DNA from 4 places in the Streptomyces sp. NPDC033178 genome. Region 3 is predicted to be linked to each of the others. Evidence: riboswitches for the same ligand, from Rfam matches in the RefSeq annotation. Region 3 holds a riboswitch; each other region holds the start of a gene.
The links. A riboswitch is a leader RNA that binds a small molecule or an ion and turns the genes downstream of it on or off. The one in region 3 is predicted to bind cyclic di-AMP.
Positions count from the first base shown of each region.

Region 1: another riboswitch for cyclic di-AMP. It lies ahead of ACZ5VQ_RS25015 (C40 family peptidase); the one in region 3 lies ahead of ACZ5VQ_RS21595 (transglycosylase SLT domain-containing protein).
Region 2: another riboswitch for cyclic di-AMP. It lies ahead of ACZ5VQ_RS10720 (M23 family metallopeptidase); the one in region 3 lies ahead of ACZ5VQ_RS21595 (transglycosylase SLT domain-containing protein).
Region 4: another riboswitch for cyclic di-AMP. It lies ahead of ACZ5VQ_RS04060 (C40 family peptidase); the one in region 3 lies ahead of ACZ5VQ_RS21595 (transglycosylase SLT domain-containing protein).

Region 1 covers NZ_JBVIPT010000010.1:165,659-169,617, forward strand. The annotation lists gene ACZ5VQ_RS25000 (helix-turn-helix domain-containing protein) at 1-247, opposite strand, end outside; gene ACZ5VQ_RS25005 (ATP-binding protein) at 511-954, shown strand; gene ACZ5VQ_RS25010 (DUF6328 family protein) at 1,004-1,489, opposite strand; gene ACZ5VQ_RS25015 (C40 family peptidase) at 1,580-2,053, opposite strand; cyclic di-AMP (ydaO/yuaA leader) riboswitch at 2,057-2,236, opposite strand; gene ACZ5VQ_RS25020 (hypothetical protein) at 2,607-2,915, opposite strand; gene ACZ5VQ_RS25025 (ATP-dependent Clp protease proteolytic subunit) at 2,923-3,558, opposite strand.
Region 2 covers NZ_JBVIPT010000004.1:22,895-26,853, reverse strand. The annotation lists gene ACZ5VQ_RS10735 (dihydrofolate reductase family protein) at 1-396, shown strand, start outside; tRNA gene ACZ5VQ_RS10730 (tRNA-Met) at 558-631, shown strand; gene ACZ5VQ_RS10725 (PP2C family protein-serine/threonine phosphatase) at 787-1,890, shown strand; cyclic di-AMP (ydaO/yuaA leader) riboswitch at 2,228-2,383, shown strand; gene ACZ5VQ_RS10720 (M23 family metallopeptidase) at 2,395-3,444, shown strand; gene ACZ5VQ_RS10715 (aldo/keto reductase) at 3,561-3,959, shown strand, end outside.
Region 3 covers NZ_JBVIPT010000008.1:212,038-215,996, reverse strand. The annotation lists gene ACZ5VQ_RS21605 (CocE/NonD family hydrolase) at 1-112, shown strand, start outside; gene ACZ5VQ_RS21600 (DUF5959 family protein) at 267-1,187, shown strand; cyclic di-AMP (ydaO/yuaA leader) riboswitch at 1,545-1,709, shown strand; gene ACZ5VQ_RS21595 (transglycosylase SLT domain-containing protein) at 1,713-2,456, shown strand; gene ACZ5VQ_RS21590 (HAD family hydrolase) at 2,600-3,415, opposite strand; gene ACZ5VQ_RS21585 (FAD-dependent oxidoreductase) at 3,728-3,959, opposite strand, start outside.
Region 4 covers NZ_JBVIPT010000002.1:16,353-20,311, reverse strand. The annotation lists gene pcrA (DNA helicase PcrA) at 1-1,434, opposite strand, end outside; cyclic di-AMP (ydaO/yuaA leader) riboswitch at 1,874-2,045, shown strand; gene ACZ5VQ_RS04060 (C40 family peptidase) at 2,053-3,204, shown strand; gene ACZ5VQ_RS04055 (hypothetical protein) at 3,249-3,602, opposite strand.

The sequences.
Region 1 (3,959 bases), on a different contig from region 3:
TGTCGTCGGAGCCCGCCAGCACCACGAGCAGCTCGCGCAGTTCCGCGTCCCGGACGTCGTACGCGTCGAGGAGCAGTTCCACGTCCGCCGGCTTCACCCCGCTGCGGCCGGTCTCGATCCGGCTCACCTTCGACTGGTGCCAGCCGACGAGCCGGGCCGCCTCGCCGCTCTTGAGGCCCGCACGGGCACGCAGGGCACGCAGTTCGGCACCGAGCTTCCGGCGGCGCACAGCGGGACCGTACTGCATGGCCGTCTCCTTCCGACCGTCGCGCCGGCGCTATATCGTCCGGCGTCACGCCGACCGTAGAGGACGAACCGGCCCCCCGCCCAAATACGGTCGGCCGTCGCAGAGTTCACCGCTTCGAGCGACAGATATATGCATATCTCGGTGGATCGGCACCACGAACGCCGAGGTAGTGGCACTCTGGCGCAAGCACCAGTCCGGGACCGTACTCGAAGTCATCCGCTTCGTGTCGGACTCCGGTCCCGTGGGAAAGGGACGACCTCGCCATGGCAGACCACCAGGAAGCATCCGTCACTCTGCCGAGCGATCCCGCCTCGGTCTACGCCGCCCGCACATACGTCATGAACGTGCTGGCCGAATGGGGACTTCCATCCGACACGGAGGCCGCCGACACGGTCCGGCTCATCGTCTCGGAGCTCGCCACCAACGCCGTACAGCACACGTTCGGGCAGTCGCCCACCTTCACGGTGGACATCGAACTCGACCGCGACGAACAGCTGCGCATCGGGGTGACCGACAGCCACCCGCGTTTCCCGAAACGGTTGCCCGCGGCCGTCCAGCAGGACAACGGCCGCGGCATGGTGATCGTCCGTTGGCTGACCGTCGAGTGCGGCGGCAAGCTGACGGTCCGGCCCACCAGAGAGGGCGGCAAGACGGTCTCGATCATGCTGCCCTGGGCCGCACCGGTGCAGCCCGTGAGAGCCGAATGAGCGCCGTGCCCTTGAGCGCCGTGCCCCACTGGTGGCGTGAAGGCGCCCGCTAGTCCTCGTCGGCGGAGCCCTGCATCAGGTGGGGGATGAGCGCCCACAGCCCCGCGCAGACGACCAGGGTGGTCGCACCGGCCGCGATGCCGCCCGCCCGGCTCGTCGCCACGTCCACGACGAGCAGGACCGAACCGGAGAGAGCGAACGCGAGCACGCCGAGCCCGATCTCGGCCAGATGCGAGGACGCCTTCACGACCTGCGGCTTGGCGCCCTGCTGGAAGAGCCGGCGATGCAGCGCGGCGGGGGCGGTGAAGAGGGCGGCTGCCAGTACGGAGAGCAGCAGCGTGACGACGTACGTGGTGCGCTGGAACAAGTCCAGGGAGGGGAAGCGTGGGGTGAACGCGAGGGTGAGCAGGAAAGCGAAGAGGATCTGCACCCCGGTCTGCGTGACCCGCAGTTCCTGGAGCAGTTCGTTGAAGTTGCGGTCGGCGCGCTCAAGCCGTGTCTCGTTGCGCTCCTCGTGGTGATGAAGGTCGCCCATAAGTGAAGGAGTAACCACTCTGCGGCGAATATCACGCACCGGGCCCCGGAAGGTGGCCGCGGCGATCACCGCGGCCACCTCCTGGGCGGGTCACCTGACCCGGCCGTACCAGACGCTCTTCGTCCAGATCTTCTGGAGCTTCACCACTTCCCCGGTCTTCGGGGAGTGCCAGATCCGTCCCTTCCCGGCGTAGATGCCGACGTGGTACACGTTCCGGCCCGAGTGGAAGAAGACCAGGTCTCCCTGCTTGCGGTTCGAAGCGGAGACATGGTTCGTCTTGTTGTACTGCGCGGCGGCCGTACGCGGCAGGGACTTGCCCGCCTTCTTGAACGAGTAGAGCGTGAGGCCGGAGCAGTCGAAGCGCTTGGGCCCCGTGGCTCCGTACTTGTACGGGGAGCCCTTCTTCGAGGCTGCTACCTGGAGTGCCTTCGTCGCGGGTGTGGCCGCTTCCGCGCCGGAGGTGAATCCGGGGGCCACGATGCCGCCGCCGACAGCGGCGATGGTGAGAGCCGATGCGGTACCGGCCCTGCTGAACAGCGACGGGACACGATTGAGCGCAGTCATGCGCAACCCTTCGTCAGCCGCCTGTGAAGGATGACCTGTCGGATTCGGGCTGGCGAAGTTGCCCGGCCGCTGACGCGGCTTCACCCCAAGGGCTGCTCGGCCCGGTCATGGCGTGACCGTTCCGGCGACCCGTCGTGCTTGGGTCCTCCACTCCTGCCGATCCACTTCTGTCGACCGGTCATCCGGACGGCGGCAGGACTCGGCGTCCGCCCGGATCGCCCCGCCGCTTGTGGCGGGGGCTTGTCGTCGGAAGGGATCTTGACGCACGGATGTCCCAAAAGCCGAGCGGAATCGGCGTTTTGTGGGCTTACTCACCACTCACCCGTTCGGGTGGACAGCCTTTCCCGCGGGAGGGCGTCGAGGGGGTCGACGACCCTCGTACCAGCACCGGAACGTCTGATTCCGTACGGAGGCTACGCGGGTTGCGCAACTTCCACGGGCCCGTAAAAGCAGCTCTGACTACGCTGTTCGGTGGTACGCCTTTCGGTCCGTTTGAACCCTGACCCGGACGTCTCGTCAGATGCCTGCGTGACGCCGGGTCCGTGGCGGTACGTCAGCTGTCGGAGCGCGGCGGTAGCGCGATCCGGCCCGCTCGGCGCTCACCGTCGAGGACGCGCAGCGCCCGCGCCAGGGTCGGCGCGTGCACCTCGTGCTCGCCGCGTTGGTGCATCAGGGCCAGCGCGTCGCGCAGCGCGGTGGCCCTGCCGACCAGGGCCTGGGCCGCGCGCAGCCCCCGGTAGGTGTCGCCGGAATGGGCCGGGTTGATCCGGCCCAGCAGGTCGACCACTTCAAGGTAACGGTCGATCAGCTCGGCCTCCGCACGGGTCAGGGCCGGCAGCGGCGGCAACTCGGGTGGAAGCATCGGCCGCTCACCTCGCGCCGCGTGCGCTCTGGGTGGACTTCCGGCTCGCGACGATCCGGTCGACCAGTCCGTACTCCAGCGCCGCCTGCGCGTCCAGGATCTTGTCCCGCTCGATGTCCGCACCGATCCGCTCCCGGCTCTGGCCCGAATGACGGGCGAGCATCTCCTCCAGCTGCTCGCGGGTACGCATCAACTCGTCGGCCTGAATGGCCAGGTCGGACGCCTGTCCCTGGACGGGCTCGGAGAACGACGGCTGGTGGATCAGCACGCGGGCGCCCGGCAGCGCGTACCGCTTGCCCGGTGTGCCGGCCGCGAGCAGCACCGCCGCGGCCGACGCCGCCTGCCCCAGGCAGATCGTCTCCACCTCGCAGCTGACGAACTGCATCGTGTCGTAGACGGCCGTCATCGCACTGAACGAGCCGCCGGGGGAATTGATGTAGAGCGAGATGTCCCTGTCGGGCGCCTGGTACTCGAGGTGCATGAACTGCGCCATCACGTCGTTCGCCGAGACGTCGTCGATCGGCGTCCCGAGGAACACGATCCGCTCTTCCAGCAGCTTCGAGTACGGGTCCATGGTCCGACTCCCCGAACTGGTGCGTTCGGTGAACTCGGGCAGGACATGGCGGGCGGACGGTCGGGTCATGACACACGCTCCTCCGGGAGAGGTCCTGTAAAAAATGTACAGGACGTACATTACGTGGATGGGGAGCAGATTCTAGTGATCAAGCTAAATGCCCAGGTCAGAGGTGCTCTTTTTGCTCCTTGGGGGGATCGTGTCTCACATTCCCGTCACTGTTTGCTGGGGGGTGTCGTCGCCCTCACCTCCGGGATCTCGGCTCTTCACTGTCGTACGTCAGTTGACCGACTGGATTCTCCAGGAATGCCTCCAGAAGGCCGATTGGAATGCCTGAGAAGCCGTACCTCAGCCGAACGTGATCCCTTGATTTCTGCTGGTCAGGCATGGTTTCGCTCGGGTGAGGGAGGCATGCGGCGTCTTGTGTCCGCTTCATGACCGAGGGGTGCGCAGGAACTGGTCGAGGCCCT
Region 2 (3,959 bases), on a different contig from region 3:
GAGTGTCCGCCCTCGCGGACCGCGTTCAGCGTGGGCGCGGTCGTCGTCGCGGCCGACGGTACGGAGCTGGCCCGCGGGTACTCCCGCGAGTCCGACCCCGTGTCCCATGCCGAGGAGGCCGCCCTCGCCAAGATCGGGCCGGGAGACCCGCGGCTCGCGACCGCCACCGTCTACAGCAGCCTGGAGCCGTGCGCCCGCCGCGCGTCCCGGCCCGCGCCCTGTGCCCGGCTGATCCTCGACGCGGGCGTACGGAGGGTCGTGACCGCCTGGCGGGAGCCGGACACCTTCGTGGCGGGCGCGGACGGCAGCGGGCTGCTGGCCGCGGCCGGCGCCGACGTCCTGGTGCTGCCGGAGTACGAGGCCGACGCGAAGGCCCCCAACCGCCATCTCGGCTGACGGGCCGGGCGGACCGGTGTCGCCGACCTGCCCGTTTCCCGCCGGTACGGCCGACCCGTACCGCCGATCAGTACATTTCGTGTCAAAACCTCCGGTGAAGCGCAGGCGACATCAACGCGTGTGCTTTGGGTCCCGCGAATGGCGTACAGTGGTCTTAACGACGCGGGGTGGAGCAGCTCGGTAGCTCGCTGGGCTCATAACCCAGAGGTCGCAGGTTCAAATCCTGTCCCCGCTACTGAAGGCCCGAGGCCGGAATCCGATCAAGGATTCCGGCCTCAGGTGTTTCCCGTACATCTCCTCAGGTGCTTCCCCGGGTGTTCGGGCAGGTGTCCTCACCCGCCCGGTCCTCGCCCGCTCGCACGCCGTCCCCGCTCCCGGAAGCCTGGACAGGTGGAGGAGCAGGAGCCGGAGCGCGTCGAGCCCGTGGAGAGGACCGCCTCGTACCAGCGCACGCTCGTCCGCGTGCTGCCGGCGCTGCTGATCGCCGCGGGCGTCTGCTACGACCTCCTCACCCCGCAGGACTTCACCGCGGCTCCCTTCTTCACGGCCGCGGTGCTCATCGCCGCAGCCCTCTTCTCGCTCGGCGCCACCGTGTGGACGGGAATCGCGGCGACCGTGGGCATGGGAATCGTGCACCTCAGGTTCGCCTTCGACGCGGGCGCGGTCACCGAGGTCCTCACCGTGGCCACGGCCGCCGCGCTCGCCGTCGGCATCAACCGGCTCGTGGTCCGCGGCAACGCGCGCCTCGCCACCGCCCGCGAGGTCGCGGAGGCCGCCCAGTGGGCCGTACTGCCCGAACCGGCGGCGCGGATCGGCGGCCTGGAGATCGCGGCACGGTACGAGGCCGCGCAGGAGGGCGCGTTCATCGGGGGCGACCTGTACGCCGTGCAGGACACCCCGCACGGCGTACGGCTCCTCGTGGGCGACGTACGGGGCAAGGGCATGGGAGCGGTCGCCGTCGTCGCCGTACTCATCGGTGCCTTCCGGGAGGCCGCCGAACAGGAGGCGAGCCTGGAGGCGGTCGCGCAGCGGCTGGAGCGGGCGCTCGCGCGCGAAGGTGTCCGGCGCGACACCATCGCGGTCCTCGAGGACTTCACCACCGCCGTGCTCGCCGAGATCCCGCACGGCACCCCGGTCGTACGCCTCGTGAACCGCGGCCACCCCGGGCCTCTTCTGCTGTACGGCGACGGAGAGGTACGTACGCTCGCCGCGCCGGAGCCCGCGCTGCCGCTCGGGACGGGGGAATTGGGGACCTGGCCCGACCGCGCGCAGGAGGAGGCCTTCCCGGGTGGGACCATGCTGCTCTTCCACACGGACGGGCTGTCCGAGGCTCGGGACCGGCGAGGAGTCTTCTTCGATCCGGCGCGGCATCTGTCCGGGCGGGTCTTCGCCGGGCCCGACGAGTTGCTCGCCGCGGTACTGGACGACGTCCTGCGGCACACCGGGGGCGGGGCCGCCGACGACATGGCACTGCTCGCGGTGCGGCGGCCATGAGGGCGCGGCAGTCGGGAGAGCGCGGCGGTCCTGAGGGAGCGGGAGTGCTGATTGCACGGCGGTCGTGGGTGCGGCGGGCGTGAGATGCGTCGCTCTCTCGGCGGCCCATATCACTGCTGGTAGTCGAACGGCATCCCTCCGCTCAACAACTGACACACCATCAACAAGACTCCCGTTCCTGAATGGCGATCAACTCGCCCGATTTACCCCGCTCATGACCTGTAAGTCCAGGCCAAGAGGCTTAACGATCATCAGGAACAGCTTGGAATCCGGTGCCCGGGTCTATTAACGTTCGATAACGCAGCGCGGTCGTCCCAGCCGTCACAAGAGTCGGCTCCGTGCGCACGCGCCGAATTCCGCAAGGGAACCGGGGAACCATCACTTGGGGTGAATCGCACGTCTTCGCGGTGTAGCGCACCGCGGTTGACGCGCGTAGGAGACCTTCCTGCTCCGAACCCGTCAGCTAACCCGGTAGGCGAGAAGGAAGGAAAGGAGTGCGCCTACGTGGCGTCCAACCGGCCTGCCCCCACACCCTCGTTCGTGCCGAATGAGTTGACGGGTGAGTCCTCGGGTGACAAGAAGCCCGACACCTTCGCCTACGGCGCTCGTAAGGACGAGGAGACGTGGGAGGTCTGGAATCCCAGCGCGGAGACCGTCCTTCCCGTCCGCGGTCGGCACCGTGTCTCCAAGCAGCGCGGCGGAGGACTCGCCCGTAGCTCGACCGTTCTGGGCGTCGGTGTCATAGCCGCCGTCGGTGCGGGTGGCATGGCCACCGCGCAGACCGGCAAGCCTCCGGTGTCGATCTCGATCCCCGACCTGCCGAACGTCGGCTCGCCGTTCTCGGACGACGACGCCCCCGAGGGCTCCAGCACCCCGATCACCGCCGTCGGCCTCACGACCGCCGACGCCGAGCAGGGCAACTCGGACGCGGGTGAGGCCCTGCGCGCCCGCATCATGCTCCAGGCCGAGCAGCAGCAGGACCAGGTGGACCGCGAGGCCCAGGAGGCCGCCGAGGCCGCTGCCGCCAAGAAGGCCGCCACGCTGGCCGCCAAGGAGCGGGACGCCGCCGAGGCCAAGGTCGCCGCCGCCAAGAAGAAGGCGGACCAGGAGGCCAAGGAGAAGGCCGAGGCCGCGCGCCTCGCCGAGCTCGCCAAGCAGTTCACGCTGCCCACCTCCTCGTACACGATCACCTCCACCTTCGGGCAGTCCGGTGCGCTGTGGTCGTCCGGCCAGCACACGGGTCTGGACTTCGCCGCTCCCACGGGTACCCCGATCAAGGCCGTTCACAGCGGCACGATCACCGAGGCCGGCTGGAACGGCTCGTACGGCTACCGCACGGTCCTCACGCTCGACGACGGTACGGAGGTCTGGTACGCGCACCAGTCGTCGATCGGTGTCAGCGTCGGGCAGAAGGTGGCCACCGGCGACATCATCGGCCGCGTGGGCGCGACCGGCAACGTCACCGGGGCGCACCTCCACCTGGAGGTCCACACCAGCGGCGGCGACGGCATCGACCCGATGGCGTGGCTGCGCGGCAAGGGGCTCACCCCGTAGGGCGGGCCTGAAGCGTGAGGCGGGCCCGACCTGTAAGGCGGGCCTGAAGCGTGAGGCGGGCCCGAGAGGTTCCCGGGTGCGGAATACGGCCGTCCGGTACGGCCGTTGACCCACCCATGACTTCTCTCCGCAAGCTGGGTTCGTCCGACCTCGAGGTCTTCCCGCTGTCCCTCGGCGGCAACGTCTTCGGCTGGACCGCCGACGAGGCGCAGTCCTTCGCCGTGCTCGACGCGTACACCGCCGCGGGCGGGAACTTCGTCGACACCGCCGACACCTACTCGGCCTGGGTGCCGGGCAACGAGGGCGGTGAGTCGGAGACCGTCCTGGGCGACTGGCTCGCCGCGCGCGGCAACCGCGCCGACGTCGTCGTCGCCACCAAGGTCGGTGCGCACCCCCGGTACAAGGGTCTGTCCGGGGTGAACATCAAGGCCGCGGCCGACGCGTCACTGCGGCGGCTGAAGACGGACTACATCGACCTGTACTACACCCACTTCGACGACCCGTCCGTGCCGGTC
Region 3 (3,959 bases):
CACCTGCGACGAGGCGGACTTCATCACCTCGAACGAGGTGATCTGCAAGGACGGTCACGAGGTGGTGTTCCACCGCACCTGGGAGAAAAGGATTCCGCGGACCGCGGGGTGAGCTCGTACGCTCCCCGCATGACGGCGAACGCGTACGTGGGCCACACGACCGCGGACGCGTGTGCAGGTCCCACGACTGCGGTCGCGTATGCAGGTCCCACGACCGCGGACGCGTACGTAGGCCGTGCGACCGCAGACGCGTATGTAGAGACCCCATGACCGCGTACGCCTATGTGGGGCCCGAAGACATAAGGGAGGCCGTCCGGTCCAGCGGGGGCGGCGCCCGGATACGGACCCCGGCCGACCTCGACGCCTTCCTGTCCGCCCGCCCCGCCGACGAACTCGCCGAGCCGTTCACCTTCGTCGTCGACACCTCCATGACCCTGCGCCTGGCTCCACGCCGATCCGAACACGTGGCCTGCGCGGACGGGAAACCGGTGCGCGCCGCCGGGGAGTTGGGCTTCGCGCGGACCTCTTCCGGCTGGGCGGTCACGTACGCGAGCAACCAGTCCACCGGTTACTGCCCCGACCCCGAGTCGTGGCGGTCGCTCGCGGCGGCCCTCACCCGTGTGAGCATCGACCGCGCCGGCGCCCACACCGGCGGCTACACACACCCGATCACCTACCGCCGCTGCCCGTCCTGCGCCGAGTGGAACTCCGTACAGGACGCCCACTTCGTCTGCGCCCTCTGCGACGCCGACCTCCCGGCCGACCACCGCACCGGCCCGACGGACCTCGCGCTCCTCGCCGACGAGGAGGGCAATTCGGTCAGGATCACGGTCCTCGGCCGGCACCCGCGGATGGTGGCAGGTCTCGCGGCCGAGATCGTCGTGGAGACGCCTTTCGTCAGCGGCCGCCTCGAACTCGCTCTGTGGCGCCGCCGACTTGAGACCTGGGGGCACGCCCTGGACGCCGCATTGCACCGCGGCGAGGACATCGCATGGATGACGGTGGAGCGAGGCCCGTCGATTTCCATTCGGCTCACGGGAGAACGGGATTGCCCCGAGGTGATCGTGGAGGACGACACGATTTCCATGGCCACCGTGTGCGTCCCCGTCGATCTTCCCCGGAACTGGATCGACAGCCACCGGCAGAAACTGCGTGACGTACTGACCCTCTGGAACCCGGAGGACTGAACTCTCCGGAATCCCGAAGAGCAGCGAGAACGTTTCTGGATAAATAGCCCCTTATGCTGACTGGGCGGACATCCAGACTCCGCCCGACTTGCCCGTATTACGCACGTGTCGCACTTAATTCCCCACCTGCGCCAGTGAATTGAGTCACGTCGGCCCGGGGCCGCAGTTTTGCCGAGCCGGTCGATTCACCTTTGCTCAAAGCAAGTTGAACTTTGCCTTCCGAATGGATCAAGAATTCCCATCCGCCCCGAACAGGTAAATGGCATCGCGATGTGAATTCTGGGCTTGTTCACGGCATGTGCTCTCGCATACGTTCACGTCACTCCGGATGGACCGCCTAATCCTGCCGCCGCCCGGAGATCCCAACCACCCATTCACTCGCGTACGGCAGGAGCGGGGGACCCAGGTAGGCCGCCGGTCCGGATTCCGGAACGGCTCGGGGTGAAGCCGCGTGCAGCATGCGGCCGGGCAGCTCCCGCCCGAACCCGACAGCTCACCTCGCAGGCGTCGGAGAGGAAACGCGCCATGGCCGCACGAGGCAAGCACCGCCGCCCCAGAATGAACACCCTCACGCGTGGCATCGTCGCCGCGGGAACCGGCGGAGCCGCGCTCGCGCTCCCCATCGTGGGGGCCACAGGCGCCCACGCCGCACAGCCGACGCAGGCCGCCCAGGTCGCACCGGCCGCGGTCCCGCAGGTCTCGCTCGTCACGTACAAGGTGGTCGCGGGCGACACCCTGACCAAGATCGCCAAGAAGCACTCCACGAGCGGCGGCTGGCAGAAGCTGTACAAGGCCAACCGTGCGGTCATCGGGGACGACCCGGCGGTCATCCGCCCGGGCCTCAAGCTGACGGTCGGCACGAAAAACGCCCAAACCTCAGCAAAGACGGCAACTGCCTCCAAGGCGACCACCGCGTCCGCCGTCACCCCCGCCGCCGCGAAGACGTACACGAACGACCTGGACGGCTGGATCAAGGAGTCGCTGGACATCATGGCCCAGCAGGGCATCCCGGGGTCGTACGACGGCATCTACCGCAACATCATGCGCGAGTCGTCGGGCAACCCGCAGGCCATGAACAACTGGGACTCCAACGCCGCGGCCGGTACGCCGTCGAAGGGGCTCCTCCAGACCATCGACCCGACCTTCAACGCCTACCACGTGGCCGGCACCTCGATGGACCCCTTCGACCCGGTCGCCAACATCACGGCGGCGTGCAACTACGCCGCCGCGAGGTACGGCTCGATCGACAACGTCTTCGGGGCCTACTGAGCGAGCCGGCAGCGAACGGGCCGCCGGTACCGGGCGGACCGACACCGCGCGAGCCGACACCGCATGAGCCGACACCGGATGTGCCCGCGGCGAGGGGAACCGACCTCTCCGCGGGCCCGCCGCGCCTGCTCGGCGACGGAGAACTAGACCCGCGGGCCGAAGAGCCGTTCCAGTACCACCGCGATGCCGTCGTCCTCGTTCGACAGGGTCACCTCGTCGGCCACCGCCTGGAGTTCGGGGTGGGCGTTGGCCATCGCGACGCCGTGGGCCGCCCAGTCGAACATCGGGATGTCGTTGGGCATGTCACCGAAGGCGATCGTTGTGGCGGGGGTGAGGCCGAGATGTTCGGCCGCCAGGGCGAGCCCCGTCGCCTTGGTCACGCCACATGGCTGGAGTTCGACTGTGCCGGGGCCGGACATCGTGACCGTGGCGAGGGAACCGACCGCTCCGCGGGCCGCGGACGCCAACTCGTCGTCGGACAGCAGGGGATGGCGCAGCAGCACCTTGCTGATGGGTTCCGTCCAGAGGTCGTCGCGGCGCAGGACGCGTACCGCCGGGAGTGTCGGGTGGGGCATCTCGTACCCCGGCTCGATGAGCGTGAGTCCGTCGACCCCGTCCTGGTCGACCGCGGCGTACACGTCCCCGACCTCCGCCTCGATCTTTCCGAGCGCCGTCTCGGCCAGCTCGCGGTCGAGGGTGACCGACCACACCATGCGCTCGGCGCCGGCGTCGTACAGCTGCGCCCCCTGACCGCACACCGCCAGTCCCTGGCTGCCCAGTTCGTCCAGCAGGGGGCGTACGCGTGGCGCCGGGCGCCCCGTCACCACGAGGTGCCTGGCACCTCTCCCGATTGCCATCGCCAGCGCGGCGCGTGACCGGTCCGAAAGGGTGTCGTCGCCTCGCAACAACGTCCCGTCCAGGTCAGTGGCGATGAGTGAATATGCAATCGGTGCGGCCATGATCAGAGAATACGGATCGAACGCCCCAACGACTCGACGGGAACCGGACGTCGTCCGGTATCTCGTCAGGCACAGGGGTACTCGCCGGCACCATCCGTCGGCCACCGAAAGGCAATTCGCGGGCGAGGAGGAGCAGTTGACCATGCCCGCCCTGCTCCCCCGCCCCCGGTCAACCGGCCCCTCGCCCGCCCCCTGGCCCCGCCTCCCCGTGCCCGGCCTCGTCCCGTGGACACGGCTCGCGCGCGGGCCTTCGCGCCGCTCGGCGGCTTCAGTGACGCATTGATGCGTACGCGCACGAAGCGGAGGTTCCGTTCAGCCGTGCGCCCCCACCAGATGCCGGACCAACCTCGGTGAGGCGAACTCCGTCCCGCACACGAACCGCATCACGGGTCCGTACGAAGCCGCCGCCGGCAGCCCCGTGAAGTACAGCCCGGGTACGGAGGACCTGAACCCGGCGCCCAGCTTCGGCGTCCCCCGGCTCACCGCCAGCTCCGTACGCAGTTCGTGCCCGAGGAAGTCCATCGCGGCGAGGTCGACGCGGTAT
Region 4 (3,959 bases), on a different contig from region 3:
GTCGCGGACCTCCTTGCGCTCGTAGAAGCGGACGCCGCCGACGACCTTGTAGGGCAGGCCGACGCGGATGAAGACCTCTTCGAAGACACGGGACTGCGCGTTCGTACGGTAGAAGACCGCGACGTCGCCCGCCTTCGCGTCGCCCGCGTCCGTGAGCCGGTCGATCTCGTCGGCGACGAACTGGGCCTCGTCGTGCTCGGTGTCGGCGACATAGCCGGTGATCTGGGCGCCCGCGCCCGCGTTGGTCCACAGGTTCTTGGGGCGGCGCGACTCGTTGCGCTCGATGACCGCGTTGGCGGCGGTGAGGATCGTCTGCGTCGAGCGGTAGTTCTGCTCCAGCAGGATCGTCGTCGTGTTCGGGTAGTCCTCCTCGAACTGGAGGATGTTGCGGATGGTCGCGCCGCGGAAGGCGTAGATCGACTGGTCCGCGTCACCCACCACGCACAGTTCGGCCGGCGGGAGGTCGTGCTCGCTCGGCGGTACGTCGACCGGGTGCTCGGAGGTGCCGACGAGCTCCCGGACGAGGGCGTACTGCGCGTGGTTCGTGTCCTGGTACTCGTCGACCAGGACGTGCCGGAAGCGGCGGCGGTAGTGCTCGGCGACGTCCGGGAAGGCGCGCAGGAGGTTGACCGTCGTCATGATCAGGTCGTCGAAGTCCAGCGCGTTCGCCTCGCGCAGGCGTGACTGGTACATCGCGTAGGCCTGGGCGAGGGTCTTCTCGAAGCCGTCGGCGGCCTGGGCGGCGAAGTCCTCCTCGTCGATCAGCTCGTTCTTCAGGTTCGAGATCTTGGCGCTGAACGACTTGGGCGGGAAGCGCTTGGGGTCGAGGTCCAGGTCACGGCAGACCAGGGCCATGAGGCGCTTGCTGTCGGCGGCGTCGTAGATCGAGAAGGAGGAGGTGAAGCCGAGCTGCTTCGACTCGCGCCGCAGGATACGTACACACGCGCTGTGGAAGGTCATCACCCACATCGCGTTGGCGCGCGGGCCGACGAGCTGCTCGACGCGCTCCTTCATCTCGCCCGCGGCCTTGTTCGTGAAGGTGATCGCGAGGATCTGGCCCGGGTGCACCCTGCGCTCGCCCAGCAGGTGGGCGATCCGGTGCGTGAGCACACGGGTCTTGCCGGAACCCGCGCCGGCCACGATGAGCAGCGGCGAACCGTGGTGGACCACCGCCGCGCGCTGGTTCTCGTTCAGCCCGTCCAGGAGCGCGGCCGGGTCCACGTGCGGGCGGGGCGCGCCGTCACGGTAGTACCCGTCCCGGCTCGGCGGCACGTCGAAGTGGCCGCCGAACAAATCGTCCGGAACGGGCTCCGACTCCTGCCCCTGGTCCTCGGGCGGCGGCGGGGGCTCGTCCTCGGGCGGCGGGGGCTCCTCCTCGTGGGCCCGCGAGGGCTTGAGGTCCGCCAGGAAGCTGTCATCAAAGAGGCTGCTCATCGCTCTCCGAGTCTAGGCGCCCCCACTGACAGCCCGCCGCCACCCTGGAAACTCGACGGGGTCGCTCCGCGGGGGTGCGGGTTTCTGTGGCTGCTCGCCTCGGTTTCGTCACCCTCCGGTGGGGGTTTGCAGCGGTCCGTGATCAGGTGGTCGAGCTGCGGCTTCGGCTGGGATTCGGGAGCGCCGTGTCGTGGGTGCGGGTCGGCTGTGGTTGGCGTGCGCAGTTCCCCGCGCCCCTGGAGGGGCGCTGCAGTGGGCCGGGCTTCATCCAGTGGACAACTCGGGCCAGACCTATCCGAATTGGCTACCGCGCGTCGAGCCCAAGGCTAAGGTCACGAAAATGTATCGGGCATATCGCGCATCAAACTTCACAGGGGCCACAGGAATTGGCTAACTTTTATGTGGGCCGCACGACCCGCACCGGCGAACACGCCGGGCCGAGCGGCCTCCGCCGAATCCGGCAGGCCCTCGTGGCCGACGGAGCCGGGGACCCAACCGACCTTGGGGTGAATCGGTCCAACTCCCTTCGGGGAAACGGACCGTAGGGCAAACCTTCCGGAGCACCCGCCCGAACCCGACAGCTAACTCGGTAGGCGGATGACGGAAGGAGACGCCCTCGTGGCGCCACACCGCAGGTCCCGGCCCCCCAGTCCCATGGGCATACGGACTCCGGCCATCGCCACCGCGGCCCTGACCTCGGTGGCCCTCCTCTCCCAGACGGCGAACGCGTCCCCCTCCGAGGAGCCCAGGCCCAGCCTTGAGGAAGTCGAGAAGAAGGTCGACGACCTCTACCGCCAGGCGGAGACGGCCGGCGAGAAGTACAACGCGGCCAAGGAGAAGACCACCAAGCAGAAGAAGCGCGTCGACACCCTGCTCGACGACGTGGCGCGCCGCACGGAGAAGCTCAACGACGCGCGTGAGGAACTCGGTACGTTCGCCGCCGCGCAGTACCGCACCGGGGCCGCCGCCCCCGACACCGCCTCCCTGCTCCTCGCGGACAACCCGCAGGACTACTTCGACCAGACCCAGCTGATGGACCGGTTGACCAGCCGCCAGAAGCAGTCCGTCGACGACTACGTGACGCAGCAGACCACCACGACGGAGAAGCGGCAGGAGGCGTCCGAGAGCCTGGAGACGCTGACCAGGACGCAGAGCTCGCTGAAGACGTCCAAGGCGGACGTCCAGCGGAAGCTCGCCACCGCGCGCGACCTCCTTTCGAAGCTGACCGCCGAGGAGAAGGCGCGGCTCGCCGCGATCGAGCGGAAGAAGCAGGAAGAGGCCCAGCGCAAGGCGGACGAGCTGGCCCGGCAGCAGGCGGCCGACGCCGAGCGGCGGCGCCAGGAGGCGGCACAGGGCGCCGGGACCTCCATGGGCTCCGGGAGCGCCGCGGGGACCTCCGGGTCCGGCTCCGCCGCCTCCACCGCCAAGGCCGACAAGGCGCTCGCCTTCGCCCGCGCCCAGACAGGCAAGCCGTACGTCTGGGGCGCGAGCGGCCCCGGCTCGTACGACTGCTCCGGGCTCACCCAGGCCGCCTGGAAGGCCGCCGGCGTCACACTCCCGCGTACCACCTGGGACCAGGTCAAGGCCGGCACGATGGTCTCCGTGAACAGCGCCCAGCCCGGTGACCTCGTCTTCTTCTACGACGACATCAGCCACGTCGGCATCTACATCGGCGACGGAATGATGATCCACGCGCCCAAGCCGGGGGCGTACGTCCGCGAGGAGTCGATCTACTACATGCCGATCCACAGCGTGGTGCGCCCGGCGTGAGGGGCTTTTCGCAGACCTGAGTGGAAATGGGAGCCTGTTTCCGCTCAGGTCCAGAGCACCGCGATGAAGATGTTCACCGTGGTCAGGCCGCCCACCAGGCCGAACAGGCCGTTCTCCACCTTTTCCTCGTCCCGTTTCACGTACACGAGGCCGAGGATCACGACCAGCAGGGCGAGCTTCACGCCGATCTTGATGTTGTTGACGGTCTGGTCGTCGGCCTGGTTGAGGCCGACCAGGATCGCGCCGGTGACCAGCATGGTCAGCGCGCCGTGGAGCATGGCGGGGCTGAAGCGGGCCGTGCCGTCACTCATGGCCTTCAGCTGCGTGAGAAAGCCGCCGAGGAGGGACGCGATGCCGATGATGTGCAGGGCGACGAAGACATGAATGAGTACGTCCATGAGCCCGGACACTAACCAAACGCCTCCGCACCACCACGCACCGCCCCCGGCCTCGCACACCCGCCCCCGCCGGCCCTGTGCACCCCGCGCTGCCGTACCCACACGCCCGGCCCCGCCCGCCCCACGGGCCCCTGGCAGCTCCCGCACCACACCCCGGCGGAGCCCATAGCATCGGATCGCCGCCCGTTTCCCCACAACCCGCGCTTCGGTCACCGCACCACGCCAAGTCGGCGGCCCCGGGTCCGGATCGTGGTCGTACCCGGTCAGCTCATGTCCGAGTCCCACCACTTCCGTACATGCCGTTACCCCCGCCGCGGTCCCAGGTTTAGCGTCCTTCACCAGGTGACCGGCTCCCCA